Regions from separate parts of the Gordonia sp. NPDC062954 genome, predicted to be linked through region 4. Evidence: predicted binding sites of a transcription regulator. Region 4 holds the regulator's gene; each other region holds the start of a gene.
The links. The regulator LexA, encoded in region 4, represses DNA repair genes until DNA is damaged. The targets are predictions, from matches to a motif close to CGAACANNTGTTCG.
Positions count from the first base shown of each region.

Region 1: ACIGKQ_RS05625 (DUF222 domain-containing protein) is a predicted target of LexA. The motif match lies at 4,338-4,351, and genes of this name have one in related genera.
Region 2: ACIGKQ_RS03345 (alpha-ketoglutarate-dependent dioxygenase AlkB) is a predicted target of LexA. The motif match lies at 4,719-4,732, and genes of this name have one in related genera.
Region 3: ACIGKQ_RS22210 (DUF222 domain-containing protein) is a predicted target of LexA. The motif match lies at 3,774-3,787, and genes of this name have one in related genera.

Region 1 covers NZ_JBITWL010000004.1:9,490-17,081, reverse strand. Annotated here, with positions in the region: gene ACIGKQ_RS05640 (PQQ-binding-like beta-propeller repeat protein) at 1-1,549, shown strand, start outside; gene ACIGKQ_RS05635 (cation acetate symporter) at 2,031-3,662, opposite strand; gene ACIGKQ_RS05630 (DUF485 domain-containing protein) at 3,659-4,018, opposite strand; gene ACIGKQ_RS05625 (DUF222 domain-containing protein) at 4,366-5,613, shown strand; gene ACIGKQ_RS05620 (cation acetate symporter) at 5,811-7,553, opposite strand; gene ACIGKQ_RS05615 (hypothetical protein) at 7,550-7,592, opposite strand, start outside.
Region 2 covers NZ_JBITWL010000002.1:154,134-161,725, forward strand. Annotated here, with positions in the region: gene ACIGKQ_RS03325 (YceI family protein) at 56-604, shown strand; gene ACIGKQ_RS03330 (adenylate/guanylate cyclase domain-containing protein) at 791-2,491, shown strand; partial or broken gene ACIGKQ_RS03335 (SDR family NAD(P)-dependent oxidoreductase) at 2,566-3,377, shown strand; gene ACIGKQ_RS03340 (hypothetical protein) at 3,419-3,970, opposite strand; gene ACIGKQ_RS03345 (alpha-ketoglutarate-dependent dioxygenase AlkB) at 4,072-4,695, opposite strand; gene ACIGKQ_RS03350 (MMPL family transporter) at 4,887-7,121, shown strand; gene ACIGKQ_RS03355 (TetR family transcriptional regulator) at 7,141-7,592, shown strand, end outside.
Region 3 covers NZ_JBITWL010000030.1:48,756-56,347, reverse strand. Annotated here, with positions in the region: gene ACIGKQ_RS22220 (Zn-ribbon domain-containing OB-fold protein) at 1-961, opposite strand, end outside; gene ACIGKQ_RS22215 (LLM class F420-dependent oxidoreductase) at 1,031-2,068, shown strand; gene ACIGKQ_RS22210 (DUF222 domain-containing protein) at 2,158-3,753, opposite strand; gene ACIGKQ_RS22205 (TetR/AcrR family transcriptional regulator) at 3,878-4,546, opposite strand; gene ACIGKQ_RS22200 (PaaI family thioesterase) at 4,461-4,898, opposite strand; gene ACIGKQ_RS22195 (cytochrome P450) at 5,004-6,419, shown strand; gene ACIGKQ_RS22190 (cytochrome c oxidase assembly protein) at 6,326-7,168, opposite strand; gene ACIGKQ_RS22185 (DUF2243 domain-containing protein) at 7,165-7,592, opposite strand, start outside.
Region 4 covers NZ_JBITWL010000003.1:213,520-221,111, reverse strand. Annotated here, with positions in the region: gene hrpA (ATP-dependent RNA helicase HrpA) at 1-2,688, shown strand, start outside; gene nrdR (transcriptional regulator NrdR) at 2,681-3,193, opposite strand; gene ACIGKQ_RS05140 (LysM peptidoglycan-binding domain-containing protein) at 3,297-3,584, opposite strand; gene lexA (transcriptional repressor LexA) at 4,147-4,923, shown strand; gene ACIGKQ_RS05130 (phosphoenolpyruvate--protein phosphotransferase) at 4,943-6,625, opposite strand; gene ACIGKQ_RS05125 (DeoR/GlpR family DNA-binding transcription regulator) at 6,791-7,561, shown strand; gene ACIGKQ_RS05120 (1-phosphofructokinase family hexose kinase) at 7,591-7,592, shown strand, end outside.

The DNA of each region.
Region 1 (7,592 bases), on a different contig from region 4:
CGCTGGGGTGTTGGTGCACGGACGACCGATGACGATGCCGGCGGCAGGGTTGGCCGCAAGTGCCACAGCGCTGGCGGCGTTTGTCTTTCTGGGCGAATCCGCGCCGGCCGCTGTATCCGTGCTCTCAGGGCCGGGTGCGCATTCGGTGGTCGTGCTCTCCCGGACGGCTTGGGTGCTCTACGCCGTGGCATCGCTGGCGTTACTCGCCGCCTCGCTCACCCATGACGTTCGCGCGACCCCTGGGCAGAAGCGCCGATGGGCGGGACCCATCATCGGACTCGTCGTCGCTTTGGTGGTGACCCTTTTTGGCGTCGCGACCGGGTCGGGTACGGGGGCCGACGCCGCACAGGCAGAACCGATCGCCATACCGGCGATCCCGACTTCGCTCGGTCAGAATGTGGCTTACAGACTCCGGAGCGCGCTCTCGCAGCGCGTGGTCCCGGCCGGCCCTGGATTCGTCACCGTCGACGAGGAAGCCGTAACCGCCTACGACGGAGCAACCGGTCGGAAACGCTGGCGGTTCTCGACCGACGGACTCTCGGAGGAATGCTTCCCCTATTCGGCGTGGTCCACCGGGACCGACGCCGAAAGCGTCGTCATCGTGCAATGTGCCGACGACGATGAGTACACGCCTGCCGCGCTCGATGAGCAGTCCGATGCCGGCCTCACCGCATTCGACGCGATGACCGGCCGACACCTGTGGACCAACTCCGAGGGCTGGGCAATACGGGCGCGAGCGGTGTCGGATGGCGACGGAGCCGTCGGTGTGGTGCGTGGCGAGGGTACTGATGCGCGGATCGGCGCCCTCAACATCCGGACCGGACACGTTCGATGGAGTCGGCCGGTGCGTGAGTGCGCGGACCTCTGGAGCGCCACCACCGTGACCAGCTCGGTGGTCGTGCTCGAGCTGTGCCCGGGACCGAAGGATGTCTCGGCCGTCTCTTTTGACATGGAAACCGGTACGCCACAACGGATACGGGTCGACCTCTCCCGATGGGCAGGTGTCGACGCCGCCATCATGTGGGACGTTCTCGCGGTGATGGGGTCGCGAATAGCGGTCCGCTACACCTTGGATCGGGGTCGGCACAACGAGGCCCTGGCCATCGTCGACACCGCGACGGCGACGGCGAGAGTCGACTGGGGACAGGTTGACTGGCTTCACCTGTCTCCGGAGGAGGGACTGATTCCGGGCGACGTGGCGGAGCTGATGGCGCACCCCGGTGATGATTTCACCGACGTGCTGACGATGCCCGCCGGTGAACGACGCCGGATCGATGGCCTCGAAGCTTGGACTTCATGGTCGAGCCCGGCGCTGAACCTTGCTCGGTGGGCGACGGTTGGTGAGGAGTTGATGACGGCAACGGAGTTCGCCGTCGACGGACTGTACCGGCTGGTGACGGTGCACCCCGACAACTCGATTAGTCGACGACCCTCACCGTGTGGCCGACGACCCGGCGGTATCACTCCGGTTCCGGGCGCCGTTCTGATGCTCTGCCGGCGTTCTGACAACGACGATAGTTCGGGTGTCGAGATCATCGCGTTGCGCTGAGCAGACCCGGCAGCCAATGTGTGGGCGCTCACGCTGATCCTCTGTGTAACTGTGAACCCAGGCGGCCCGGTGCTTGTCTTCGGCCACGGACTATTCGTGGAGGTCGTCAATGGCGCAAGGTGATTTCCGGCCTTCCTGAGTATCGATGCATTACAACGATGTTGACAGTGGTTGCACATCGGGAGCCGATGCGCCCCTGGGCCGATCTCTCCGAGCAGGGAATAGCCGGCGGACCAACCCGAGCGCATGGTCCAGGCATCGCACGATTTCGTCGGCTTGGTCCGCCTGCCGTGGGTCGTCTTCGCCCGCGCGGGTCGGCCGATAAAACGCAGGTCGTCGACCGCCCGCGCGATCCGAGCCAACCCGCGCGACCCGAGCCGACCTGCGTTGATCCTGGCCGTCGGTGCCGACGACGCACATCGTTCCCGCTCCCTCAAGCGAGAGAGCGGGAACGAAGCGGTGGAACGGAACCCCGCGAAACCTAGTGCGCGACCGCCTTTTCCGCACCGACACCGGTCAGCGAGCGAACTTCCATCTCCGCGTTACGTTCCGGGGTGCCGGCATCCTTCGGCGTGGTCAGCGTGCCGACGATGCCGAGCAGGAAGCCCACCGGGATGGAGATGATGCCCGGATTGGACAGCGGGAACCAGGCGAAGTCGGCGCCGGGAATCATCGCGGTCGCCGATCCGGAAACGGCCGGCGAGAAGATGATCAGCACGATCGTCGAGATCAGGCCGCCGTAGATGCTCCACAGCGCACCGCGGGTGTTGAACCGCTTCCAGTACAGCGAGTACAGGATCGTCGGCAGGTTCGCGGCTGCGGCGATGGCGAACGCCAGGGCCACCAGGAAGGCGATGTTCTGACCGTTGGCCAGGATGCCGAGGATGATCGCCATGATGCCCAGCACCACAACGGTGTAGCGCGACACCTTCACCTGGTCGTCCTCGCTGGCCTGGCCGCGCTTGATGACACTGCCGTAGATGTCATGGGCGAACGACGCAGACGCGGTGATGGCCAGGCCGGCGACCACGGCGAGGATGGTCGCGAACGCCACCGCCGAGATGATGCCGAGCAGTACCACGCCACCGAGTTCGAAGGCCAGCAGCGGTGCTGCCGAGTTCTGTCCGCCTGCGGCGTTCATGATCTCGTCCGGGCCGACCAAGGCGGCGGCGCCGTAGCCGAGAATCAGGGTGAACAGGTAGAACGCGCCGATCAGCGCGATGGCCCACACCACCGACCTGCGTGCTTCCTTGGCCGTCGGCACTGTGTAGAAGCGCATCAGCACGTGCGGCAGACCTGCGGTACCGAGCACCAGGGCGATCGCCAGCGAGATGAAGTTGATCTGCGACGAGAGCGATCCGCCGTATTGGGCGCCGGGGGCGAGAACGTCACGGGCGGCGACCTTCTCATCCGACGACCCGGTGATCGCATCCTGTGCAGAGCCGAGGATGCTGGACACGTTCATACCGAACTTCGCCAACACGATGAACGTCATGACCGCGGCACCGGTGATCAGCAGGACGGCCTTGATGATCTGCACCCACGTGGTGCCCTTCATACCGCCGATGAGGACGTAGACGATCATCAGCGCACCGACGATGGCGATCACGATCGACTGGCCGACGCGGCTCTCGATGTCGAGCAGCAGCGCCACCAGACCGCCGGCGCCGGCCATCTGGGCGAGGAGATAGAACAGCGACACCATCAGCGTGGAGATGGCCGCGGCCAACCGCACCGGACGCTGGCGCAGTCGGAAGCTCAGCACGTCGGCCATGGTGAATTTGCCGGTGTTGCGGAGCAATTCGGCCACCAGCAGCAGGGCGACGAGCCATGCGACCAGGAAGCCGATGGAGTAGAGGAAGCCATCGTAGCCGTAGACGGCGATGGCGCCGGCGATGCCGAGGAAGCTGGCCGCCGACAGATAGTCGCCGGCAATGGCAATGCCGTTCTGTGGGCCGGAGAAGCCACGGCCGCCGGTGAAGAAGTCAGCTGCGGACTTGTTGTTCTTGCTCGCCCGGATCACCACGTACATGGTGACGGCGACGAACGCTACGAAGATGGAGATGTTGGCGACCGGGTTGCCGACGGACGCAGCCAGATTGATCGTGGTCATGCGCTGATCTCGCTTTCCATCTTCTCGCGGATAGCGGTGGCCCGCGGGTCGAGGTCACGGTTGGCGAACCGTACGTAGAGCCCAGTGATCACGAAGGTCGTGACAAATTGCAGCAGGCCCAGGATCAGGCCGATGTTGATATCGCCCCAAACCTTTGTGCCCATGAAGTCGGTGGCGAACGCCCCGAGCAGCACATAGAGCGCGTACCACAGCAGGAAGAACGCCGTCAGCGGAAAGACGAACCGGCGCAGTCGATGCCGCAGGTCTTGGAATTCCGGGCTGGCCTGGACTTCCAGCCACTGCTCGCCGGTCGGCGAATGCGACGCCGAGCCGGGCGGATGTTCGATCGTGGACACGCCTACCTCCTGAATGTCTGTGATGACTCTCGACTGGCAAGCGTATTGAGGTGCAAGTCACAGCAGAATGGGGTGTTGTGGGTCACACGGCGAAGTAGTGAGACTGTGCGACGGACGGTCGATGGCGGCCGACGAGCGGTTGGGTGGGGAACCCCTCGCCAAGTCTCGCGGCCGCACAGGGGGCATGAGGCGAGTGCCTCAGCCCGCCGCCCCCTCGCTGGTTGAGCAGCGGCGTGCGAGCTTGCGAGCCCGCCGCATATCGAAACCACCCCACCCGCTCAAAAATCTTCTGCACTATTTTCAAGAAACTCCTTGACATCGAACTGGTGTTCGACCATAGTGGAGTCATGGGAGCTTCGGGGGATCTCACCACCATCACTGATTCTGTTCGTGACCTGCACTTTGCCGACGATATGTCGGGGCGTGCGGCGTTTGATGCGATGACCGCTCTGGTCACGTTGCGTAATCTGATCGACCATCACGCTGCGACGGTGGTCGGCCATCTGGACCGACTGGGTGTGGCCCGTGACCACGGCCGCAAGTTGAGTGAGTTGTTGATCGTGATGGGGCTCGCGCCGGCGGTCGCGTCCCGTCTGATCCGTATCGCCACTGCCCGTGCGCAGCTGCCCACTCTGGGCGCGCATGCCGCCGATGGGGCGATCTCCGCCGAACATGTGGATGCGGTGGGTAAAGGGGTCGATCATGTCGGGAAAAGATCGGCGGAACCGCTCGACGATGTGGCGCGTCTAAACATCGTGACCGAACTTCTCGCCCAATTCTTTTCCGGCGCCACCCCCGCCGACATCGGTAAACGTGCGCGTCGTCTGGGCAACCAGGCCGCCGCCGACACCGGTGGGTTACCGGCATCCGAGGACCGCAACCTCAACGCGCTCGTCCACGATGTCGATGGTGACGGGCGGCTGCAGGTACGCGCCGACCTCAACACCGAAGTCGGCGAAAAATTCTCGGCCGCGATGGAAGAGCTGGCGGCTCCGCGCCCTGAACCCGACGGCTCACCGGATGCGCGTTCCACCGAGCGCCGGCATGCCGACGCCCTCGAAGCGTTGCTGGATATCGCTGCCCGCAGCGGTGATGCGGCCTCGGCGCCCCGTCACCAGCTGCTGGTGTCGGTGCCCGCTGATACTCCTGATTTGGCCGAGTTGCCGTTCATGGGGTCGATCTCCGAAGCCATGTTGCGCACGTTGACGTGCGACACCACCGCGACGGTCGCGATCGTCGATGGTGAGGCGGTGCCGATGGAGATGAGTAAAGACAAACGCCTGTTCCCAGCGTATCTGCGTAAGGCGTTGCACAAGCGGGATCAGTGTTGCATCAAATGCGGCGTGGCGGCCTCCCGCTGCCAAGGCCATCATATTGTGCATTGGGCTGATGGTGGAATCACGGTGTTGGACAACGGCTGTCTGCTGTGCCCGTCGTGTCATGCCGACATCCACCACAACGGGTGGCAGGTGATCATGGGCCACGACCGACATCCCTGGCTCATCCCACCCGTCGCTGTCGACCCGCACCGGCGGCCGATACCGGCCTACAACCGACGCACCCTCAACCTCGACAACCTACCCGCCGCCGCCTGAGCCACGCTGACCGGCGAGTAGGTCACGCAGCCAAGTCTTCCCACGCACCCGATCCCGGTCGGGACCGCAACCGTCCCTTGAGAACTCCATAGAGTGAACCAACGGCGCCGCAACGGTGTCGCGTACCCGACGGCCACATCGGTTGCACAACAACCCATGTGGTGCGCGGTACGCGACACTGTACGCCGGCCGACCGCCTACTCGCTCGGCAGGCGCTCGATCCCCATGCCCAACCGCTCCGGCACGTGCATGCGGGCGAAGGTCCGTGCCAGATCGTCGGGCACTCGGCGACGGGTCGCGAGACTCACCCCGATCATCGTCGCGAACGCCAGTGGCACGGTCACCGCGGCCGGATAGCCGATGATCTCCGCGGGCCAACCGCCGAGCACGTCGTTGCTCACCACCCCGGCGATCGCAAGGCTGGTCGCGGCACCCGAACTCACGCCGCCGACGATGAGCCCGGCAACCGCGCCGGGCGCGGTCAGGCCGCGCCACCAGATGCCCAGCACCAGAAGAGGGCACAACGTCGATGCGGCGACGGCGAACACCAGCCCGACCGTCCGCGACAACTCCAGCGACGACGCCGCCAGCGAGAGACCGATCGGGATGACACCGCCGATGAGCGCGGCGATGCGGAAGTCGCGCACTCGTCCGCGCAGCACGTCCGTGGACAACGCGCCTGCGACGCTGACCAGCAACCCCGACGAGGTAGCGAGGAACGCCGCGATGGCACCAGCGGCCACCAACGCCGCCAGGATCTGCCCGGCCAGCCCCCCGACGGCGGCAGCGGGCAGCAACAACACCGCGGCATCGGACGTACCGGTGATCAGCAACTGCGGTACATACAGGCGTGCGAGGACCCCCAACACGGTCGGGAACAGATAGAACAGCGACAGCAGCGCGATGACCGCCAGCGCAGTGCGTCGCGATGACCGCCCGTCCGGGTTGGTGTAGAACCGCACCAGCACGTGCGGCAGACCCATTGTCCCCAGAAAGGTGGCGATGATCAGCGACAACACCTCGAACAGGGGCTGACGTCCACCCAACCCGCCGCCCGAGGCGATCCAGCCCTCACCAGTCGTCGGCGCACCATCCACGACCGGGGTTGCCGCGCCGGCCTCGAGTCGGATGACACTGCCCGCGCCGACCTCGTGGGTGCCGATGCTGGGGAACGGCGCGGCGTCCACATCCGCGCCGTCGAGGGTGCCTGTGATGAGTAGTCCGTCGACCTCGGGGACGGTCATCGTGACCGGGGTGGTGACATTCACCGTGGTCGCCTGATCCACCCGCGGCGGCACCGGATCTCCCAACGCCGCACGGTCGGTGAGAAACACGCCGAGCAACACCAGAGCGGGCACCGCGATGGCGGTCAGTTTGAGCCAATACTGAAACGCCTGCACAAAGGTGATCGACCGCATGCCGCCGCCGACCACGTTGACGATGACGATGGCCCCCACGGCGACCGCACCCACCCACACCGGTGCGCCGAGCAGGATGTTCAGGGTCAGCCCGGCACCTTGCAGCTGCGGGATCAGATAGAGCACGCACACCACCACGACCACGGTCATCGACGTCAGGCGTGCGGCGCGGGAGTTCAGTCGGAACTCGGCGAAGTCGGGCACGGTATAGGCGCCGGATCGGCGCAGCGGAGCGGCGACGAACAACAGCAGCCCCAAATAGCCGGCGGTGAATCCGATCGGATACCACAGGGCATCGGCCCCATATTTGGCGACGAGCCCGGCGACACCGAGAAAGGATGCGGCCGAGAGGTACTCGCCGGACACCGCGGCAGCATTCCATCGCGGTCCGACACTGCGGGAGGCCACCAGGAAGTCCGAGGTGGTGCGCGACAGTCGGCCACCGTAGGCGCCAACGGCGACGGTGGCGATGGCCGCCAGCCCCAGGGCGATCGCGGTGAGGGCGTCGACGTCGGTGTTCATTCGTGGTCGGTCTCGTCGTCGACGACCCGTAGGAAGTCA
Region 2 (7,592 bases), on a different contig from region 4:
TGTTGGGTCGAAAGGGCCCACCAGACCCAAGACCACACCCATTGGAGGTATCACCATGACCGCAGCCGTAGCCGCCCCCATCGCAACCGGCACCTGGACCATCGACCCGGCTCACTCGGCCGTCGCGTTCTCCGTCAAGCACCTGATGGTCAGTAAGGTGCGCGGCAACTTCGAGACCTTCTCGGGCACCATCACCATCGCCGAGGACGGCACCCCCTCGGTGCAGGCCGAGATCGACGTCACCTCGATCACCACCGGCAACGATCAGCGCGACGGACACATCAAGTCCGCCGACTTCTTCGACGCCGAGAAATTCCCGAAGGCCACCTTCGTCTCGACCGGCGTGGCTCCCAAGGGCGACGACTACGTGCTCACCGGGGACTTCACCCTGAAGGGCGTCACCAAGTCGGTCGAACTGGACCTCGAGTTCAACGGCACCAACCCCGGCATGGGCCACGGCGCGGTCGCCGGCTTCGAGGCGAGCACCGTCCTCAACCGTAAGGACTTCGGCATCGACATCGACATGCCGCTCGAAGGTGGCGGCGTCGTGGTGGGCGACAAGGTCACCATCACGCTCGAGATCGAGGCCAACCAGCCTGCCTGATCCGATCACGAACGTCCGGCCCGATCGGCCGGAGCGTCGGCCGGCTCCACACCTGAACCCCTCATCCCCCGAGGCCGTGGAGCCGGCCGTTCTGCATGCCGGGGGCATCCGGGACCTCGAGGCCCTGCCCGCCGCCGTCGGTCATGGGTACCCTGCAGGTACCTACCGGCGCAGGAGGTGGCCGTCATGGCGCGACCACTCGGCCACGCCGCCCTGCAACGGGCGTGGCCGTACATCCACGGCGAGGCACTGCCGCGATACCTGTGGGGCCGCCACGGCGGCACCAACGTTCGGGACCTCGCAGAACTGCCCCGCACACAACGCGCCCGCATGTCGCGGCGGGCGACCGCAGCCGCCGCGATCGCGCTGATCGGTACGAACTGTGCGATCGGGATCGAGACCTTTTTGCTGGTGCAGCTGGCGTACAACGGCAGTCAGCTCACCTTGGAGGGCACGGTCGGCGCCCCCAACTTCCCGGCAGTGCTCACCGGCATCATCGTCGGCACGCTGACCAACATGCTGTTTGGCGTCCTACTGATCAAACCGCAGGTCGATTGGTTCGTGAGCGGAATACCCGCCGATCGCGCTCGCCGCGCAGCCATCCGTCACATACCGCGCAATCAGGTGATCGCCACGCTGGCCGCCTGGACCACCGCCGTCGGCTCCTACGCCGTCGTCGCCGACGACCCGTCGTCGTCGCGCACGGCCGGGGTCGCCGCGGCCTTTCTACTCGCGGCGATGTCGAGTTCGTGTATCACCTATCTGTTCGCCGAACGGGCGGCCCGACCGCTGGCGGTGGTCGCCTTCCGTGACTTCCCGGCGCGACACGTCTTTCACGGTGTCCGCAGCCGGATGATCGCGGTGTGGCTGGTGAGCTCCGCCGTACCGATGTTCGGGTTGTTGCTGCTCAATCTCGGGCGATGGTTGGATATGCTCCCGCCGGTCAGCGGTCCGGTCGACTGGACGATCATCATCCTCGGGGTGGTGGCGCTGGTCGCCGGTATCCGGGTGATCACCCTCGTAGGTCGTTCCATCGCCGACCCGCTCAGCGATCTGCACCATGCGGTCACGCGCGTGGACGCGGCCGACTACACCGTCCGGGTGCCTGTCTACGACTCCTCCGAACTCGGCGTGCTGCAGCACGGCTTCAACACGATGGTGATCGGACTCGAGGAGCGCGAGCGGATGCGGCAGCTCTTCGCCCGCCATGTCGGCGACACCGTCGCGGCGCAGGCACTCGAACACGGCGAGGGTATGCGGGGAGTCAACGCGACGGTCGGTGTGCTGTTCGTGGACATCATCGACTCCACCGGTATGGCCGCGCGGCAGGATCCGGGGGCCACCGCTGAGCTGCTCAACGACTTCTTCACCATCGTTGCCGACGTGGTCGACGGCCATCACGGCTTCGTCAACAAGTTCGAAGGCGACTCGGCGCTGGCGATCTTCGGCGCGCCGGTGGAACTCGACGACCCTGCCACGTCGGTACTGTCCGCGGCGCGTGACCTCGCCGATCGGTTGGGGGACGAACTCGACATCGGGTGGGGAATGGGTATCTCCTACGGAACGGTGTTCGCCGGCAACATCGGCGCCGAGACCCGTTACGAGTACACGGTGATCGGTGACGCGGTGAACGAAAGCGCGCGGTTGTCGGATCTGGCCAAACAGTCCGGCAGCTCGGTGATGGCGTCGGGTGCGGCGCTGGCCTGCGCCACCGACGACGAGGCAGGTGAGTGGATTCCGGTGGGGACGCGGTCACTGCGCGGTCGCAGTGAGCCGACTCAGGTGTTCGCGCCGCGCTCGATTGCCACGCGCCCGCCGGGAATCTCGATCGGCACGGTGGTGGCCGGTCTGCTCCGGCCGGCGCGCCGGGTCACCGGGCAGTTGTGATCGCTCGTTGACGACGTTGGTCGGAGACCATAGCGTCGCTGGCAGTCAGCGCACAGCATCGATGGGGAGGCATGATGAGCAAGTGGACGACCGCGGACATCCCGGATCAGACCGGGCGCCGGTTCGTGGTGACCGGAGCCAACAGCGGTCTGGGGGCCGAGACGGCGAAAGCGTTGGCAAAGGCCGGTGCCACCGTGACCCTGGCGTGCCGCAATGTCAACAAGGCGCAGCCGGTGGCAGCCGAAATCGGTCCGAATGCGACTGTGGCCCAGTTGGATCTGGCTGATCTGGCATCGGTGCGGACGTTCGCCGACAGCTGCGATGGTGCCGACGTGCTGATCAACAATGCCGGGGTCATGGCGATTCCGATGCGCCGCACCGCCGATGGATTCGAGATGCAGATGGGCACCAATCATCTCGGACACTTCGCGTTGACCGCGCTGCTACTGCCCAAGATCGCCGACCGAGTGGTCACGCTCTCGTCATCCATGCATCAGATTGGACGCATAGACCTCGATGGTCTGAACTGGGAGGCGCGCAGATACCGCCGGTGGCGTGCGTACGGGGACTCAAAGATGGCGAATCTGATGTTCGGCTTTACGCGGCCACGGAGCTACAGGGGCGATCGGAGACGGTCGAGGACGTGTTCATGAAGTTCGGCAACAAGATCTTCGCGCAGAGTGCCGCCGAGGGTGCGCTGCCCACGCTGTACGCCGCGACATCGCCGGATGCCACGAACGGCACCTTTTACGGTCCGACCGAGATGTTCGGCAGCCGCGGGGCCCCGGGTGTCTCCGGCTACCACAAGCGTGCTGACGACGCCGGCGTCCGAGACAAGCTGTGGACGATGTCCGAACAGCTCACGAAGACCGACTTCGTGGTCTGAGGAACGAGGCGCCAGCCGAGTGTCACGAAGGGCGGCCGCGCCTACTGGACGTCGAAGGTGATCGCGTTCGAGGCGCCGGAGATGGTGTCGGTGACGCTGATCGAGTACGACCCCGGAGCGCGCAGCGTGTAGGGCTTGACCGACGTGCAATCCTGCGTGCTGAAGAGCTGCGCCTTCTTCGGCACCTTCGGCCCGCTCAACCGGATCTGCATCGCGCATTCGTCGCCGTCTACGACGGGCCCGGCATCGATCGTCGAGTTGTAGCGGACGCCGAGTTGTGAGTTCCGGGGATACACACCCGGGCTGATCGGTTGCGTGTTCGGCGCGTACACCCAGACGTTGATCGACCTCACCCCGTTGGGGGCGTTGTCGCGTCCCAGCTTGCCGTAGTGCTCGGTCTTGTCGCCCGAGGAGCCGAGTGCTGAACTACCGGCATCGAGCAGATCCGAACTGCCCGCACTCCCGGAACCGGAACTGCCTGCGCTGCCGAAGACGGAGTCCAGTGGAGCGGCGAGGGCGGGTGCGGCGGAGACTGCGATGGCCACCGCCGCCGATCCGACGGCGAGCGCAAACAAGCGCGACTTGAGACTCACTGACAACCCCCCGATGCGTGGACCTTCTCGTCGATTCAACCACCACCGACCGTGACCATGTTGGCGGGGCGTCAGGAACGGGTGAATTTCGGTTGCGCCGATCACCACACGCCGCGGGGGCGGAACTGGACGCTGATGCGTGGGCCGACCCCGGAGGCCTTCGGTACCGCGTGCTCCCAGGTGCGCTGGCAGCTGCCGCCCATCACCAGCAGGTCACCGGGGCCCACCACGAAGCGCACCGACGGGCCGCCGGCGCGTGGACGCAGCAGCAACGGCCGGGGTGAGCCCAACGACACGATCGCCACCATGGTGTCCTCGTGTGAGCCCCGCCCGATCCGGTCGCCGTGCCAGGCAACGCTGTCGGAACCATCCCGGTAGAGGCACAGGCCCGCGGTGGCGAACCCTTCGGGTAACTCGCGGCGGTATTGGCCGCTGAGTGCGTCACGTGCGGCGACGAGCATCGGGTCGGGAAACGATTCGGCGGAATGGTAGGTCGCGACCAGCCGCGGGACGTCGACCACCCGGTCGTACATGCGTCGTCGCTCGGCGCGCCATGCAGCGGCCGTGTGTAGGCGGTCAAAGAGTGCGGCCGAACCGGCGACCCATCCGGGACGTAGATCCACCCACGCGCCGTCCGACAGCACGTGTCGGGATGTGCGGTCGAGCGAGCGTAACTCCGTGTGGGTCGACTGGTCGAACAGCGACCACTGCATACCTGCGGTCATGAACGCGAGCATACCGACTCATGCGAACGCGTGTTCGATATTGTGCGCGTCACGGTGGTGCGTGGAGGGAGGCATTCGACACTCTGGCGGCGGACTCGGTGGCGAAATCCGACATTTATTGTTATCCAGTAACAAGTGGTAGTCACTAACACTTTTGACCGCCGGCGATCCGCCGATCCGAGAGGGAGACGATGGCCTCAATGCTGTTCCGAGTCGGAAGATTCTGCTTCCGACACAAATGGTGGGTGATCGCGACGTGGCTGCTCGCCGCCGTCACGGTGGCCGGTTTGGTGGGCGCGCTGAGCCCGAAGTTCGCGAAGGACTTCAGCCTGCCGGGTACCGACTCCGGTACCGCCACCTCGCAGATCGAGGAGTACTTCCCGCAGGTCATGGAGCAGCAGTCGCAAGCGTCGACCAGCGTGCTCGTGGCCGCCGACGACGGGCTGGCCGCGCACACCGATCAGATCAACGCGCTGGTCGAGAACCTCAAGACACTGCCCGATCTGACCGATGCGAGCACCGTGGTCAACCCGGTGGTGGCCGCGCAGGCCAACCCGACCATCGGCGCGTCGGTCCTCGGCGACGAAGGTCGGGTGGGCCTGATCCAGATCCGCCAGAACATCGAGATCATGGATCTCACCGTCGAGGAGAAGGAGCAGCTGCAGGAGATCCTCGCCCAGCACAGTGGTGATGGCCTGCGGGTGGAGGCCACCGGCTCGCTCATGCAGGTCATGGAGGCCGGTGGGACTGCCGAGCTGATCGGTTTCGCGGTCGCCTTCGTGGTCATGATCGTCGCGTTCGGTGCGCTCGTGGCGGCATTCATCCCGCTGGTCACCGGCCTGGTGGGCGTGATGATCACCATCATGCTGCTCACGCTGTCGGCGGAGTTCCTCAGCATCAACGAGACCGCTACCGCGATCGTCACCATGCTCGGCATCGCCGTCTCGATCGACTACGCGCTGTTCATCGTGTCCCGCTACCGGACCGAGCGCATGCGGGGTGGTGATCCCGCCGATGCGGCCGGCCGAGCGGTCGGCACTGCCGGATCGGCCGTCGTCTTCGCCGGCCTCACCGTGATCATCGCCGTCGCAGCCCTGATGGTCATCGGCATCCCGCTGATCACCCAGATGGGTATGGGCGCCGCGGTCGCCGTGTTCATGGCGGTGGTCGCAGCTCTCACGTTGATCCCGGCGCTGCTCGGCGCGGTCGGCCGATTCGCCTTCACCCCGCGCATACCGTGGATCAAGCACGCTGAGGAGAGTGCGACCTTCGATACCGTGGGCGTCAAAGTCGGTCGCAGAGTGGTCAATCGGCCGATCCCGTTCATCGTCGCGGGGCTCGCCGTGCTGGCTCTGGCCGCGATCCCGATGTCCAAGATGGAACTCGGCATGTCGCTGACCAGCGACGACGAGGCGCAGGCGCAGACCTTGCTGCAGCGCGGTTTCGGTGAGGGCATCAACGGGCCGCTGCTGGTGGTGCTGCACACCGAAGACGGTGACGTCAGCGCTGCGGCCGACAGTGCCGTGGAACATATCGCGACGCTCGACGACGTGGCCAACGCCGCCACGCTCACCTGGATGGGTAACGGAACACCGCAGCCACAGGTGGGAGCGGACACCGCACTCATCTCGGTGACGCCGATCAGCGCGCCATCGGATGCCGCAACGCACGATCTGATGGAGACGATCCGCGACTACGCGCCCACCGCCGAAGCCGCCGGGGTGGAACTGCATGTCGGTGGGCAGACGGCGATCCTGTCGGATCTGTCGGCCAAACTCGACAGTGCGCTGATCCCGTATCTGGTGGTCGTGGTCGGGCTGGCATTCCTGATCATGATCGGCGTCTTCCGCTCGATCTGGGTGCCCCTGATCGGCACCCTCGGCTTCATCTTCTCCGTGCTCGCCACCTTCGGCATGACGGTGCTCTTCTTCCAGGAAGGCGCACTGGGCCTGATCGACAACACCAAGCCCATCCTGTCGTTCCTGCCGATCTTCCTGATCGGCGTGGTGTTCGGCCTGGCGATGGATTATCAGGTGTTCCTGGTGACCCGAATGCGCGAGGAGTACATCCACGGGATGTCCGCCAAGGACGCCATCATCGCCGGATATCGGCACGGTGCGCGTGTGGTCACCTCCGCCGCGATCATCATGATCAGCGTGTTCGCCGCGTTCATGCTCGCGCCTGACACCACGGCCAAGATGCTCGGCTTCTCGCTTGCGGTGGCAGTGGCGTTCGACGCCTTCATCATCCGGATGATGGTGGTGCCGGCGATCATCGCTCTGCTGGGTGATCGCGCCTGGGGGCTGCCGAAGTGGTTGGATCGTCTTGTGGTGAACTTCGACATCGAGGGTGGTGCGGTCCGCGACCGCGGGCTCGAACACCTCGATGCCGACAACGAGCGGCAGGCGGTCGCCCCGGCGACCTGATCAGGGAGGTCACCGACAAATGGCCACACCGACGACGTCCCCGGGCTGCGGCCCGGGGCGTCGGGTCGGTTTGCGGGAGAAGAACAAGATTCGCACCCGCAAAGCGATCCGCGACGCGGCGATGAAGCTGTTCGCCGAGAACGGCTACACCCACACGACAGTTGAGCAGATCGCGCGCGAGGCAGAGGTCTCTCACACCACGTTCTTCCGGTACTTCGCCTCCAAGGAGCAGGTCGTCATCTCCGACGATCTGGAGGAAGCTCGGCACGACGCAATCGCCGCCATCCCGCCCGGGCTGGGGCATTTCGATCTGCTGCGCCGGTTGATCGGACAGATGTTCCGCATCGGGACCGCCGACGAGTGGGTGAGCAACTCCGCACGCATGCGGCTGATCCAGTCCGAGCCGACGCTGCGAACCGCCTACCAGATCGAAAGCGACAGAGCGATTTCGGAGGCGACAGACTTCTTCGC
Region 3 (7,592 bases), on a different contig from region 4:
TGGACAGTTCACGTTCCTCCTCGGGCTGCCAGACCGCCTGCACCCGCATACCCATCCGCACGTCGGCGGCCTCGCAGTCGAGGATCAGGTGCAGGAACGGGATGTCGGTGCCGTCGAGCAGGACGTACGCGGCCACATACGGCGGCTTGATCCGCTGCCCCTGGAACGGGACGTTGACGATGCAGAAGGTCGTCACGATGCCGGTGTCGGCCAACTCGACCCGCTCCACCGCGGCCGAACCGTCGGACGGGCTGACTGCTTTCGGCGGGAAGTAGACGCGCCCGGCATCCACCCCGGAGCCGATCCGCGACCCGTACAGCTTGCCGGCCTTGAGACCCTCGAGATACCAGGACTCCTCCTCGGTCGCCGAGTGGATGATCTCGGTGCTGATGGGGGTCGGCATGACGATGAGTTCGTCGTCGGAGTTCTCGGCCTCGTTCGCCGGTGCCGCGTCGGAGGTGTCACCGGGTGCGAAGTAGGCGATGTCGTCGATGCGGCCGATGCGGGCCGCCTTCCAGACGGCGTGTACCCGCAGGCCGGTGGAGATGTCGGCGGGCGAATCGACCGCTACCGCATGCAACATCGCGGTGTCCGCGCCGTCGAGGGTGATCAACGCCCAGGCGAAAGGCTTGTCGAGGGGTTGAGGCGTCAGCGGGTGCGGCTGCCACGACCAGGTGAGCACGGTGCCCACCGAGGCGACGTCGACCAGCTCGGTGGTCTTCGCGCCGCCGATCGGGTCGAACTCACGAGGCGGCACCGATACCGTGCCGTCGCTGCTCTTCGATCCGATGATGCGGCCGTCGCGGAGAGCGAGGGCGAACTGGCTCAGGACGGGTCCGAGCGAGCGTGTGTAGTCGAAGGAGTTCTTCAGCGGCGCCGACAGGATCTCCGACTGGGGCGCGGGGACCTCGGCGACCGGACTCGCCGGGGCAGGGCGGGGTGCAGTTGTGCTGGTGCTCACCCATCGAGTAGAACACGTTCTAGTATTGAGGCACAAGATGCACGTCACAGACCCGCGGAGGATGCACACGTGAAGCTCGGACTGCAGCTCGGATACTGGGGTGCCGGCCCCATCGACAATGCTCCGGAGCTCATCGCGGCTGCCGAGGAGGCTGGATTCGACGCGGTGTTCACTGCCGAGTCGTGGGGGTCGGACACCTATACCCCGCTGGCCTGGTGGGGTGCGGCGACCGACCGGATCCGGCTCGGCACGGCCGTGTCGCAATTGTCGGCGCGGCCGCCGACGTCGCTGGCGATGGCGGCGTTGACCCTCGACCATCTCTCCGGTGGCCGCCACATCATCGGTCTCGGTGTGTCTGGGCCGCAGGTGGTCGAGGGCTGGTACGGGCAACCTTTCGGCAAGCCGTTGGCGCGCACTCGCGAGTACGTCCAGGTGGTCCGGGACGTACTCGCCCGTGAGGGCAAATTGTCCAACGCGGGCCCGCATTATCCGTTGCCGTACCCGCCCGATGCGCCCGGATCGACGGGACTCGGCAAATCACTCAAGCCGATCACTCATCCTTTGCGAGCCGACATTCCGATCTGGCTCGGCGCCGAGGGGCCGAAGAACGTGGCGCAGACCGCGGAGATCGCCGACGGATGGCTTGCGATCTTCTACAGTTTGCGTCTGGCCGATCAGTACGAGGCCTGGCTGGCCGAAGGATTCGCGCGCCCCGGGGCCCGACGCACTCGTGACGACTTCGAGGTAGCGGCGACGGTGCAGGTGGTGATCACCGATGACATCGCAGAAGCCGTGGAGCGGTACCGACCGTCGACGGCACTCTACGTCGGTGGAATGGGCGCGAAGGAGAAGAACTTTCACGCCGAGCTGTATCGGCGCATGGGCTACGGCGACGCGGTCGACGAGATCGGCGCGCTGTTCCGCGAGGGCCGCAAGGCCGAGGCGATGGCTGCGGTCCCCGACGAGATGGTGCGCGAGACGATGATCGCCGGCACCGCCGATGAGGTGCGTGCTCAGATCAAGCAGTGGGAGGCTGCGGGCGTGAGCATGTTGATGGTTACCGCGCGCGACGCGGAGACGATCCGTCAGTTGGCGACGCTGGTGTGACCGTCGGCAAAACTCTCGCGCGCCCAGCAACCAACCGCGCGTGCAGTTTCACGCGCGGTTGATCGGCGGGCGCGCGAGGACCAGGCGACCTACCGCACCCGGGCCAGGAGTCGTTGTCGGGTGTGGTGACTTGTTCGACGCAGCTTGCGCTTTCGTCGTCGAGTACGTGCGGCGAGTCGTGCCGGCGAGATCGGCTTGCGCCGAACCGCCGCGTCCGCAGCCGGTGGTTCGGTTTCGGCTGGTTGTGGGTCCTCGCTGATCGTGCCGCTGCGGAGGTAGTGTTCGAAGAGTTCGCCGACCTCGTGGATCCGGTTGACCTGGGGTGGTCCGGGTGGGCTGCCGTCGAGTGGGTTCAGTGTCCACCCGGCGCGGCCGGCGTCACGGCCGTGGCGGATGATGCGAGTGGTCCATTGTCCGGGTTTGGGGCCGACCATCCGATTGTGTGGTGGGCAGGCTGGTGCGGTGGTGTCGATGTCGGTGGTGCCGCCGTCGGCCCAGTCTTTGTCGGCGTGATGGATTTCGACGATCGCGCTCGGATGTGAGCAGCCTGGTTTGGAACATCCGCTGCCGCCGTCTTGGGCGAAGTGCATCAATCGTTGCGCCTGGTTGGCGAAGCGTTTGGCGGTGCCCAGATACAGCGGTTGGGCGGTGTGGTCTTTGAATACGGCGAGGTGGAATTGCGCCTCGGCGGCCATCTCGATGATGTCGGCGATGGGCAGTTGGGTGCCGGTGGCGGTGTGTCCGAACCCGGTGCGGTCACGCAGATCGGTTTCGTTGACCTTGACGATGATGTGTGGCGGCAGACCGCGGTGGCTCTTGCCGAGCACACCGCCGTCGAGGACCAACTGGAACAGGGTGTGCAGCGCGTCGTGGTTGCGTTGGCCGGTGGATCGATTGTCGCGCCCGGCTGCCTCTTTCAGTTTCTCGATGTCGGCGTCGAGAGTCGCGCCGCGTGGGGAGTCCTTGTCGTCGGGATTGTTCATCCCGGGGGCGGCCATCTTGGCGAGGATCACGTCGAGCATGGCGCGGGTGGTGGGTGTGAGGGCACCGTCGAACTCGCTCATCGATTGATCATCTTGGTCGCCGATGAGTACGGAGCGGCGGCGGGCGCGGTCACGTTCATCGGTCAGGGTGCCGTCGGGGTCGATGCGCCCGAGTAGTTCGGCTCCGGCTTTCAGGATCTGTTTGGGGGTCAGGGTGCGGGCGAATTCGGCCATCATGGTTTCGGCCTTCTCGGCGACGTCGAGTGGCACCGAGCGGGGAATCTTCTTCACCACTTTCAACACGGCATCGACGTGGGCGGGTGTGGCGGCGCCGTCGGCGACCACCGCGGCCAACGCCGCATAGCGTGGGGGGGTGAGTTCGCCCTGCAGGGACCGGAATTCGGTTAGGGCCCGCATGTGTCGCATGCGGCGGCGGTGATCGGGGATGCGTAGATGGTGGGCCATCATCTCGCCGATGTGGCGGTAGCCGAGTTGGCCGGGTACGCCGCGGTCGTTGCAGTCCATCATGCGGCGATGCCCGATCAGACTCATCCGACGATGGGCACGTTCGTGTTGTTCGGCCACATCCAACACCGCGTCATCCATGGCAGGGGTGGTGTCGACGGCATCGATACGGTCGAGCAGGTCATGCAACTGCGCATACAGCTGCTGCACCTCACTGACCTGATCTGTGCCCGACACTGAATCCCCCGACTGTCGTTCGAACGTATCTTCGAGAGTAGCGCCAAACTTTGATGCCTGCAACTGTCAATTTTCCGGGACGTCGGGACAGTCCGGGCGGTCGTGCAGTCGCGCCGCCCTCGCGCTACGAAGAGTCCGTAATCCTGGTGGGAACTTCGGCCAGTATCGCCTCGGCGGACCGTAGGGTGAAGTCGCGCAACCACTCTGCAGGCCGGCCGCGGTCGGGGAGATGTCGTCGTACGGCCGCGTAGGGCAGGTCGACGAGTGCGAACGTGACCCGATCCATCACCTCGGCATCGGATGAGCCGAATCGTTGTCGAGCGTATCCTCGCACCACTTCGCGCGTGCGGCGATTGTGCGTCCGGAGTTCGGCGGCGAGTGTATCGGGCCAGGCGCGCAACAGGTCCCGCTTGTTGTACTGCAGCAGCAGCGCGGACTCCCCGGGATGCGCGGCCGTCCAATCGAAACAGTGCGCGACCGCGGCTCGGGCGGCCTCGTTGGCATCGTTGCGCCGCAAGGCTGTGACGACGCCCTCCTGGTATCGCGCGATGGAGCGTAGCCATAGCCGGGCCATCAGCTCGTCGCGGCTGGCGAAGCGGTGATAGACCGACCCCGACGGTGCCCCGATGCGACGGGCGACGGCGGATACGGTCGCCGCCGCCGGGCCGTCCTCGACTACGAGTTCGAGTGCGGCGTCGAGGATCTCGTCAATGCTGTAGCGCGGTTCTCGACCCGCGGCCCCGGACCATGCTCGTTCCCTGCGCGGCGGCGACCACGCGCCGGGTTCCGTCATTGTCGATGACGCTGATGTCGCACCGGGCAACGGCTTTGGTTCGGCCCGCGTGGACAAGTGTCGCGTGGGTGACCAGTTCACGCCCGTCGCGTGCAGGGGAGAGGTACTCGATCGAGAAGCCGCTGGTGACGATATCCGGACCGAGACCGAGCGCGGCGGCGTAGGTCAGTGCATTGTCGGCGAGGTAGCTCAGCACCCCGCCGTGGATGTAGCCGTACTGCTGACGGAGATCGTCGCGGACGTCGACCGCCAGTGTGACGCCATCGTCGCCGATGTGAGTCAGGCGTGCGCCGAGCATGCGACTGAACGGCTGGGCGTCAAGCACTGTATGTGCCAGATCCAGGTCCATCATTTATCAGAGACTTCTCTCCATTATCGCGCGTGTCAAGGGTGCGCCCGGATAGAATCCATCCGTGGATGGATTGACACGCCTATCCGCCGGGAGCAGGGTCGAACTGTGGTCAGGACGCTGAAGAACGACTGGTCGGGGCAAATCTTTCCGCACGCCGACCGTCGCAAACCGCTCATCGGTGACCTGGGAGTCTCGAGCCCCAGACACCCCATCCTGGATTTGCTTGCGTGGGGCGCCGACCTCGGCCCCATCTTCGAGATGCGGATCTTTCGGCAGAACTTCGTGTTCGTGTCTAGTGCAGAGCTCGCCGCCGAGCTCTGCGATGAGACGCGGTTCTGCAAGGCGCTGCCACCGGCGATCACTGCCCTGCGGCAATACGCCGGCGACGGGCTGTTCACCGCCGAGAACGACGAACCCAACTGGCAACTGGCACACGAACTGCTGATGCCCGCGTTCACCAAGTCGGCGATGCAGTCGTATCACCCGATCATGTTGGCCACCGCCGATGAACTGTTCGCGTTCTGGGAACGGCAGGCCGGACCGGTGGACGTCACGCAGTCGATGACGAAACTGACCATGGAAACGCTGAGTCGTGCGGCGTTCAGCCACGACTTCGGGTCCTTCACCAGTCAGCAACCGCATCCGTTTGTCGGCGCCATGATCCGAGCATTGGAAACCGGGCGTCGCAAGGGTGGTCTGCTGACGGCGCCCGGAGGCGCGCTGCTCGGCAGGCTCATCGATCGGCGCAACGCGGGCCAGCAGGCGTATGTAGATAAGATGCTCGACGACCTCATCGCCGAACGTTCGGCATCTTCCGACGATCACGATCTGCTCGGCATCATGCTCAACACCTCTCACCCGGAGAGCGGGGAGCGACTGTCACCGTTGAACATTCGATATCAGATTCTGACTTTCCTGGTGGCCGGCCACGAAACCACCTCGGGTGCGTTGTCATTCACGCTGTACTACCTGTCGCGGAACCCGCATTGCCTGGCGAAGGCGCAACAGGAGGCCGACGAGATCCTCGGTGACGACTCGGACGCGGTGCCGACCTTCGAGCAGATTCCGAAGTTTCGCTACATACGCCGATGTCTGGATGAGGCACTGCGCATTTGGCCGACGGTGCCGGCCTTCGCCCGCAGCCCGCGGGGCGAGACCATGCTGGCCGACGCCTACCGGATGCGGCCGCAGGACTGGGCGATCATCGTGCTCGGCTTCGTTCACCGAGATCCGTCCGTCTGGGACGATCCGGATGTCTACGACCCGGATCGATTCCTCCCGGCCAACGTCAAGAAGCGTCCCGCGCACAGTTACAAACCGTTCGGTGCCGGGTTGCGGGCCTGTATCGGCCGCCAGTTCGCGCTGCATGAATCGGTACTGGTGCTCGCGCGCATCCTGCATCGATACGACCTCTCCGGTGACCCCGATTACGAACTCGCGGTGGACGAGCGACTCACCATGGTGCCCAAGGGGTTCGAACTCGATCTTGTGCCGCGACGTGCGCCCGCCCTGCTGCGGTGATCCGGCCGCCAGGTCACCAGAAGCGCCAGTGCGAGCAGGATCTCGGCGATGTCACCCCAGTAGTACATGAGCGTGCCACCGGCACGGATCTCTGCGGCCGGGGCGTCGATCGCGACAAACCATCCCGCGTAGAGCAGCTGTGCGATCACGGCGTGTCCGAAGATGGCCACACCGAGTACCACGAGCCGGGTCCGCACGCCGGGCCGGTGTGGCCCGGGGTCGGGTCCGGCGATCATCCAGGCGAACAGGTATCCGACCACGAAGAAATGCACGTGGATCGCGGAATGTACGAGGTTGTTCCGCTCTGAGAGACCGAAGAGGCCGGTGAAGTACAGCGCCGCGAGACCTCCGATGTTGGCTGTCAGCAACACGATCGGATGAGTCATCACACGCGCCGGTGTGGAGCGGAACAGTCGAGTGATCGCGGCGCCCACCGACGGCGGCACAGATCGCAGCAGCAAGGTCAACGGTGCAGACAACACCAGCGCCAGCGGGGCAAACATTCCGATGAGCAGGTGGCCGAGCATGTGGTCGGCGAACCCATCGGATGTCGCCGGCCGGGCGGCGACCAGCAGTAAGGCCAACCCGGTCAGAAATCCGACCGTGCGCCGATGATCCCAGCCGCGGTTCTCACTGTGGCGCCGCCGCGCAGCGAGAACATACGTGGTCCCGGCAAATGCCGCCAGCACCAGGACAGCGATGGTGCCGGTGGGAACTGCGGTCTCGGCGCCATGTGCCAGCGTGTTCATTGTCCTGCGAGTGAGTCGACGCCAGGAACCGGTCGAGCGGTGCGTTGCAGTAACCATCCGCCGACAACGAGTAGCGCGCCCAGGACCAGGAACCCGAGATCCCACAGCAGTTGGTGATCACCGCTGCGGACATGGTGAATCCGCAGGATGTGGTGGTCGATGACTCCCTCGACCAGGTTGAACATGCCCCAGCCGACCAGGACCCAACCCCACAGTGCCCGTGACGTCCACAGCCGGCGGCGGGCGTCGGTGACCCGGCTGTAGAGCAATGCCAGGCCGATGAGCACGGCGAGCCAGGTGAACGTGTGGAACAGCCCGTCCCACACCGTGTTGATCTGCAACCCGTGCACGGTGTCTGCCGAGTAGTAGTCCACACCGAGCCGATCGTCGTCGGTACCGGTCAGCATGTGGTGCCACTGCAAGA
Region 4 (7,592 bases):
CGCGTGGCGCCGGGCGTGTGCATCCGGCTCTACGCGGAGGAGGATTTCGACGCCCGCGCCGCGTTCACCGATCCGGAGATCCTGCGCACAAACCTCGCCGCGGTCATCCTGCAGATGGCCTCCTTGCGCATCGGCGACGTCTCGCAGTTCCCGTTCGTCCAACCCCCGGACGCTCGCGCAATCCGCGACGGCATGGCCGTGCTCACCGAGCTCGGCGCAATACACGAGACGCAACGCGACGACCACGAACCCGTGCTCACCCAGGTCGGCCGCCAGATGGCCCGCATCCCGGTGGATCCACGACTGGCCCGCATGCTCATCGCGGCGCGTGACGGCGGGTGCCTCGACCATGTTCTGGTCATCGCCGCGGCGCTGTCGATTCCTGATGTGCGCGAGCGCCCTGCCGACCAGCGCGAGGCAGCCGACGCCGCTCACCGGCGGTTCGCCGTGCCGGGCTCGGAGTTCCTGGCCCACCTCGAGCTCTGGTCGTATCTGACCGAGCGCCGCAAAGAGCTGTCCGGGAATCAGTTCCGGAGACTCTGCGAACGCGAGTTCCTTCACTTTCTGCGGATCCGGGAATGGCAGGAACTGCATCGACAGCTGACCCGGGTGGTGACCGACCTCGACTGGTCTGTTCCGGCAACCGAACGCGATGCCGATGCCATCCACCGCGCCATCTTGGCCGGCCTGCTGGGCAACATAGCCGTGCGGCAGGGTGATTCACGCGAATACCTGGGCGCACGCAACACCACCATGGCGATCTTCCCGGGTTCGGCGCTGGCCCGGAAGCCGCCCGCGTTCCTGATGGCCGCCGAGCTCGTGGAGACCTCCCGGCTGTTCGCGCACACGGTGGCGGCGATCGATCCGCTGTGGGTCGAGCAACTCGCCGGAGATCTGGTTCGCCGCAGCTACAGCGAGCCGCACTGGTCGGCGAAACGTGGCGCCGCGTTGGCCTACGAGCGGGTGACGCTCTATGGCGTCCCGCTGGTGGCACGACGCCGGGTGCAGTTCGGGCCCATTGATCCACCGACCGCACGAGAGATGTTCATCCGTCACGCCCTCGTCGAGGGTGACTGGCGCACCGAGCACACGTTCTTCCACAACAACCGTGCTCTGCTCGAGGCCGCGGCCGATGTGGAACACCGTGCACGGCGTCGCGATGTGGTGATCAGCGAACAGCAACTGTTCGACTTCTACGACGCGCGTATCGGTGACGAGGTCGTCTCGGCCCGACATTTTGACAGCTGGTGGAAGAAGGCCCGGCGCGCGCAGCCAGACCTGCTCGATCTCCGCCCGGAGGATGTGGCCACCGACGTCGCTGTCGCCGACACCGACTTCCCCGGCGCCTGGCAGCAGGGCGAAACCCGCCTCGAGCTGCGGTACCGGTTCGAACCGGGTGCGCCCGATGACGGTGTCACCGTGGTGATCCCGCGGCCGCTGCTCGACCATGTGCGGCCGGCAGGCTTCGACTGGTCGGTTCCGGGCCTGCGCAGCGAGCTCGCGACCGAACTCGTCCGGTCACTCCCCAAGTCGCTACGCAAGTCGATGGCGCCGGCGCAGCGTTTCGCCGATCTCGCGTTGTCCCGATTGACACCGCGCGCCGAGCCCCTCGTCGCCGGCCTCGCCCGCGAACTGTCGACGATCACGACCATGACGGTGTCTCCCGACGACTTCGCACCCGAGCGGATTCCACCCCACCTCACGATGAATTTTGCCGTGGTCGACCGTGACGGCACCGTGCTCACGACCGGGAAGTCGCTGCACCGGCTGAAGCAGGAGTTCGACGGGTCGCACGAGGCCGCCCGGCCCGTCGAGGTCGTCACGGACTGGACCGCCACCGGCATCGGCGAGCTACCGCCCACGGTGACGACAACTGTTGCCGGACAGCAGATAACCCATTATGTGGGACTCGACGCTGTTCGTGACGCAGCCGGCCGGACGGTTGGGGTGACCCGAGTCGAGCCGAGCACCGAGGCCGAACGCGACCGCCGTCACAGCGCAGCGGTGGTGGCACTCCTCGACCTGACCATCCCACCGCTGACCCGCAAGATCACCGCGACCCTTGATGCCGCCGGTCGGTTGGCGATGAGTCAGAGCCCCTACCGCGATGTCGAACATCTCGTGGGCGACTGCACCCGACGCGCCATCCGCGACCTCGCGGCAGACCGGAACCTTCGTGCCGTGCGATCGGCGACCGAATTCCGGCGACTCCGCGACGATCTGCGCCCCCGGGTGGCGCAACAGGCTCCCGATTACTTCACCCTGAGCGTTGACGTGCTCCGCCGCGTGGCCCCACTGCGCGCGCAGATGGACCGGCTCAGCGGCTCGGTGGCCGCCGATGACGTCGCCGAGCAGTTGGACAATCTGGTCTTCGACGGATTCGTCGTCGCGACCCCGCACGACCGCCTTGTCCATGTGCCGCGCTACCTCGAGGCCGCGACCGTTCGCCTCACGGAGTTGCCCGCAGCTGCCGGCCGCGACAGTACCGCCCTGGCATCCATCGATCGTGTTGTGACGCATTGGAATCAGCGTGCAACGCACCTCGCTGCGGCGCGCCGGGATGCGTTCGACGAACACGCGCACTGGCTTGTCGAGGAACTGCGGGTGGGACTGTTCGCGCAGCGGTTGGGCACCGCACGGCCGATCTCGGAGAAGCGGGCGATCCGCGCCCTCGATCAGTTCAGCTGAGACCGTCGGTGACGCTGACCCGCTCATCAACCACCCCGGAATCGGCCTCGGAGCGGTGGGTGAGATTGCCCTGCAGGTCGTCGATCTCTCGCTGAAAGTCCTCCAGCGAGTCGAATGACCGGTAGACCGAGGCGAAGCGCAGATAGGCCACCTCGTCGAGATCACGCAGCGGACCGAGGATCGCCAACCCCACCTCATTGCTGGGAATCTCGGCCGATCCCGATGCGCGGACCGCATCCTCGACCTGCTGGGCCAACTTGGCGAGCGCGTCCTCGGCGACGTCTCGGCCCTGGCAGGCCCGACGAACCCCGCGCATCACCTTCTCCCGACTGAACGGCTCGGTGACCCCGTTGCGTTTGGCGACCGACAGCACGGCACTCTCGACGGTGGAGAATCGGCGACCGCACTCCGCACACGAACGGCGCCGTCGGATCGCCTGCCCCTCGTCGGCGACACGCGAGTCGATGACCTTGGTGTCTTCGTTCTTGCAAAACGGGCAGCGCATGTCGTCCTCACGCACGTCTCTGGACACACCGGCGTACCGGTCACCCGTCACGCCGTGCCGGTTCCCGGCCGGACCCTGTGCCATCGAGGATACCGTCAGGCCCTCAGCTGTATGCGGGTGCGATCAAAGCCTGCCCCACCCGCAGGCCGGAGCCGGCGAGTTTGTTGCGTTCGACGATCTGCTCGATGACGGCCTGGCGTGGCACATCCGGCGCGATGCGATCGGCGATGGAGCTCAACGAATCACCCTGCCGCACGTGGACCACCTCGGTCCCGGTAGGGCTCGGTTGCACCGACGCGGCATAGTTGGAGCCGACGATGGCGACCGCCCACACCAGCACCGCGAGCGCCCCACCGAGCACCACGGCTGCGACCGTCGCGCGTCGACGCACGAACCTACGGTCGACTCCCGGCGACGCACAACTCGTCCCCGACACCCGTGCCGCGGGGGCACCGGACCCGCCCGGTCGACGCCTCGTGGGCCCAGTGGAGTCATATCGCCCCCGCCGCCGCGGTCGGGAGACATGCCCGGCCGGGACTCTGTCGCGCGTCGGGACGTCTGCAGGGCGCCCGGATGCCGGGTGCATCGGGGACGCAGCCGGTGCGTACTGCGTCTGCCGATGAAGGGTCGCTGTGCTCATCGTGTCCTCCTGGGAACGAGTCGGATCGAACCTCGGGCGCCTCTCGAACGCACGTCGCTCATGTGTTCGAGAGAACGCATGTTCGATTTGTAGCACGTGGGTCCGACAATGTCTCGACACACGTCGAACACATGTTTGAACATGTCAAAATGTTCGGCTACTGTCGGCGACATGGTGACGTGCGTGGATGGGCCCTGAACAGCAGCTCCGAACCAGCCGAGCAGTCTCCCCGAACAGACCAGCAGTTTTTCGATCCAGACCGGCAACCCGTAATCGGCCACTGCCGGTTTCGGCGACAGGAAGGACTCGACCGATGAGCGACAAAGCCGGCGGGCGGCGCGGCGCGTCCCGCGGGATCAGCAGCAAGCCGAAACCCGAGGCGCAGGCGCCGACCGGAGCCGATACGGAGGCATCGGATAGCGCGGTCGCCGATCCGGAAGTCGTCGAGGCTAGCCTGACCCCTCGTCAGCGAGGCGTCCTCGAGTACATCCGCGCCTCGGTCCGCGAGCGCGGATATCCGCCGAGCATCCGGGAGATCGGCGATGCCGTCGGCCTCACCTCGACGTCGTCGGTGGCCCACCAGCTGCGGACCCTGGAACGCAAAGGTCTACTCAAGCGCGACCACAACCGCCCACGCGCGGTCAACATCCAAGACGGCGACCAGCACATCCCACCGGGCGGTACGGCCGCATCGGGCGATGGCGCGCAGTTGCCCACCCCGACGTTCGTACCGGTCCTCGGCCGGATCGCCGCGGGTGGACCCATTCTCGCCGAGGAAGCCGTCGAGGACGTGTTCCCGCTGCCCCGCGAACTCGTCGGTGAGGGCTCACTGTTCCTGCTCCGCGTGGTCGGCGAGTCGATGATCGACGCGGCGATATGCGACGGCGACTGGGTGGTCGTACGCCAGCAGAGTGTCGCCGACAACGGCGACATCGTGGCAGCGATGATCGACGGCGAGGCCACGGTCAAGACCTTCAAGCGCAAGGACGGCCACGTCTGGCTGATGCCGCACAACGATCTGTTCGACCCGATCTCGGGCGATGACGCCGCCATTCTCGGCAAGGTCGTCACCGTGATGCGCCGGGTCTGAACCCGAGCGGGCCGGCCGCTCAGCCGACCACTGCGCCGGCCAGCACCGCAGTCGCAGCAGCACGCGCCGCGGCGGGTTCGGCCGTCGCCAGGGCAGCCTCGGCGGCCGCACGACATTGCTCGACGGTCACCTCCGCAAGCCTGGCGCCGACCGCGGCCGAGGCCGCGGGCGCAGTCGACAGGGACGTGACCCCGAGTCCGACCAGCACACACGCGAGCAACGGATCGGCTGCCGCCTCGCCGCAGACCCCGACGGGTTTGTCGGCGGCCTGACCGGCACGCGCCACGCCGGCGATAAGGGTGAGCACCGCGGGCTGCCAGGGATCGGTGAGAGCGGCGAGCTCCGCCGACATCCGGTCGGCGGCCATCGTGTACTGGGTCAGGTCGTTGGTTCCGATCGACACGAAGTCGACCTCCGCCAGGATCGATTCGGCGAGGATCGCTGCCGCCGGCACCTCGATCATCACACCGGCGATCAGTCCGCGTCGGCGTACCTCCCCGGCGAACTCCGCGGCCTCGGTCGCCGAGGCGATCATCGGCGCCATCACCCACGGCGTCGGTTGATGTCCGTCGGCGGCTGCCGCGATCGCGTCGAGCTGGGCCGCCCGGATGCCCGGATGAGCATCGACGATCCGGTTGCCACGCACGCCGAGTGCCGGATTGGTCTCCTCGATCTGCGTGACGAACTTCAGCGGCTTGTCGGAGCCCGCATCGAGGGTCCGGATCACCACCTTGCGCCCCTCGAAGGCGTCGAGCACCTCGCGATAGAGCCGCGTCTGCTCCTCCACCGAGGGCTCGTCCGCGCGGTCGAGAAACGCCAACTCCGTACGGAACAGGCCGACACCCTCTACCGGGTGGGAGGTCGCCGACCGGGCCGACGTGCCATCGGCGACATTGGCGAGGACCGCGATCGGTCGCCCGTCGGCGGTCACTCCCGGTCCGGCCCAGGCCGCCACCAATTCCGCCATCCGCCGGCTCTCGGCCACGCGCGCGGCGGCGTCGTCGGGATCCGGCTCGACCTCCAGGGTGCCCGCGGTACCGTCGACCAGCACCGTCGTCCCGGCGGCCACCTCACCGAGGCCGGATACCGCCACCACACACGGAATCCCGAGTTGTCGCGCGATGATCGCGGTGTGACTGGTCGGGCCGCCCAGCCGTGTGACCAGCGCGGTGACCTTTGTCGGGTCCAGTCCCGCCGTGTCGGCCGGAGCAAGATCGTCGGCCAACAGCACAGACGGTTCGGCGGGTTCCGGAACCCCGGGTTCGGGGACTCCCAGTAGTTCGGCGACCACGCGGTCCCGGACATCGTTGAGATCCGTGACGCGCTCGGCCATGAGGCCGCCGAGCTTGGTGAACATCTCCGCGAACTGGTCGGTCGCGGCGACCGCTGCCGCCGGCGCTGGCGTCCCTGTCGTGATGAGTTTCGAGGCCGCGCCGGTCCACCCGCGGTCCTCGGCGAGACCCGCCGTCGCCGACAACACCTCCGCCGCGGCACCCGAGGCGTGTGATGCCCGCTCCCGCAGCCTCCCCGCGACCGCGGCCGCCGCGTCGGTGAACCGCTTGATCTCCACGTCGCGTTCGTCCTCGAGGACTGGGGCGGCGACGGCCGGGTCATACACCGGACGCTCACCCGGCCAGATCGCGGGCCCGTAGGCGTGTCCGCCGACGACCGGCGTTCCGTTCAGTACGTGTGTGTGCTCCACCGAGATCCTCACTTGTCCGACGGGCTGGGCCACGGTGTGCCGCCACGATCCACTGGTCACCGTTGTGATCCAAGTTACAAGAAAACCTTGACTTGTCAACATAAACAGGCGTAAACACAGATATACCCACATCCAAAGCCAATCAAATCAACAGACGAGGACATCGTGTACGCGGAAGAACGTCAGCAGGCGATCGCCAACCAGGTACGGGTCAACGGCCGCGCCTCGGTCACCGCTTTGGCCTCGTTGTTCGACGTGACGAGCGAGACCGTCCGCCGCGATCTCGCTGTGCTGGAACGCAACGGACACCTCCAGCGCGTCCATGGTGGCGCCGTACGTCCCGGCGCGACGCCGGTCGTCGGCGAACAGGGCATCGACGAACGCCTGATGTCGCACACCGACCAGAAGCTCGCGATCGGTGCGGCCGCGTCGCGCTTCCTCCCACCCGACGGCGGGTCGGTGTTCATCGACGCCGGCACCACCACCTACCAGGCCGCCCTCGCACTCCCCCGTGACCGCCGACTGACGTTGATGACCCACAGCATTCCCATCGCCGGCGCCCTGGCCGCACAGGGCGCCGAGACCCTGCATGTGCTCGGCGGCCGAGTCCGCGGACTCACCCAGGCGATGGTCGGCGCCGACACCGTCGCCGCACTCGAACGGCTGCGCATCACCACGGCCTTCGTCGGCACCAACGGCATCAGCATCGCCCACGGTCTGTCCACCCCGGATCCGGACGAGGCAGCGATCAAGTCGGCGATCGTCCGTTCCGCCCACCGCGTCGTCGTTCTGGCGGACTCGTCGAAGGCGGGCCATGAAGATCTCACGTCCTTCGCCGCGCTCGCCGACATCGACGTACTGATCACCGACACCGGTATCGACCCCGACTTCGCGGGGGCACTCGCCGACCACGGCATCGAGACGGTGATCGCGTGATCACCGACCACACCACGGAGAGGGAATCCAT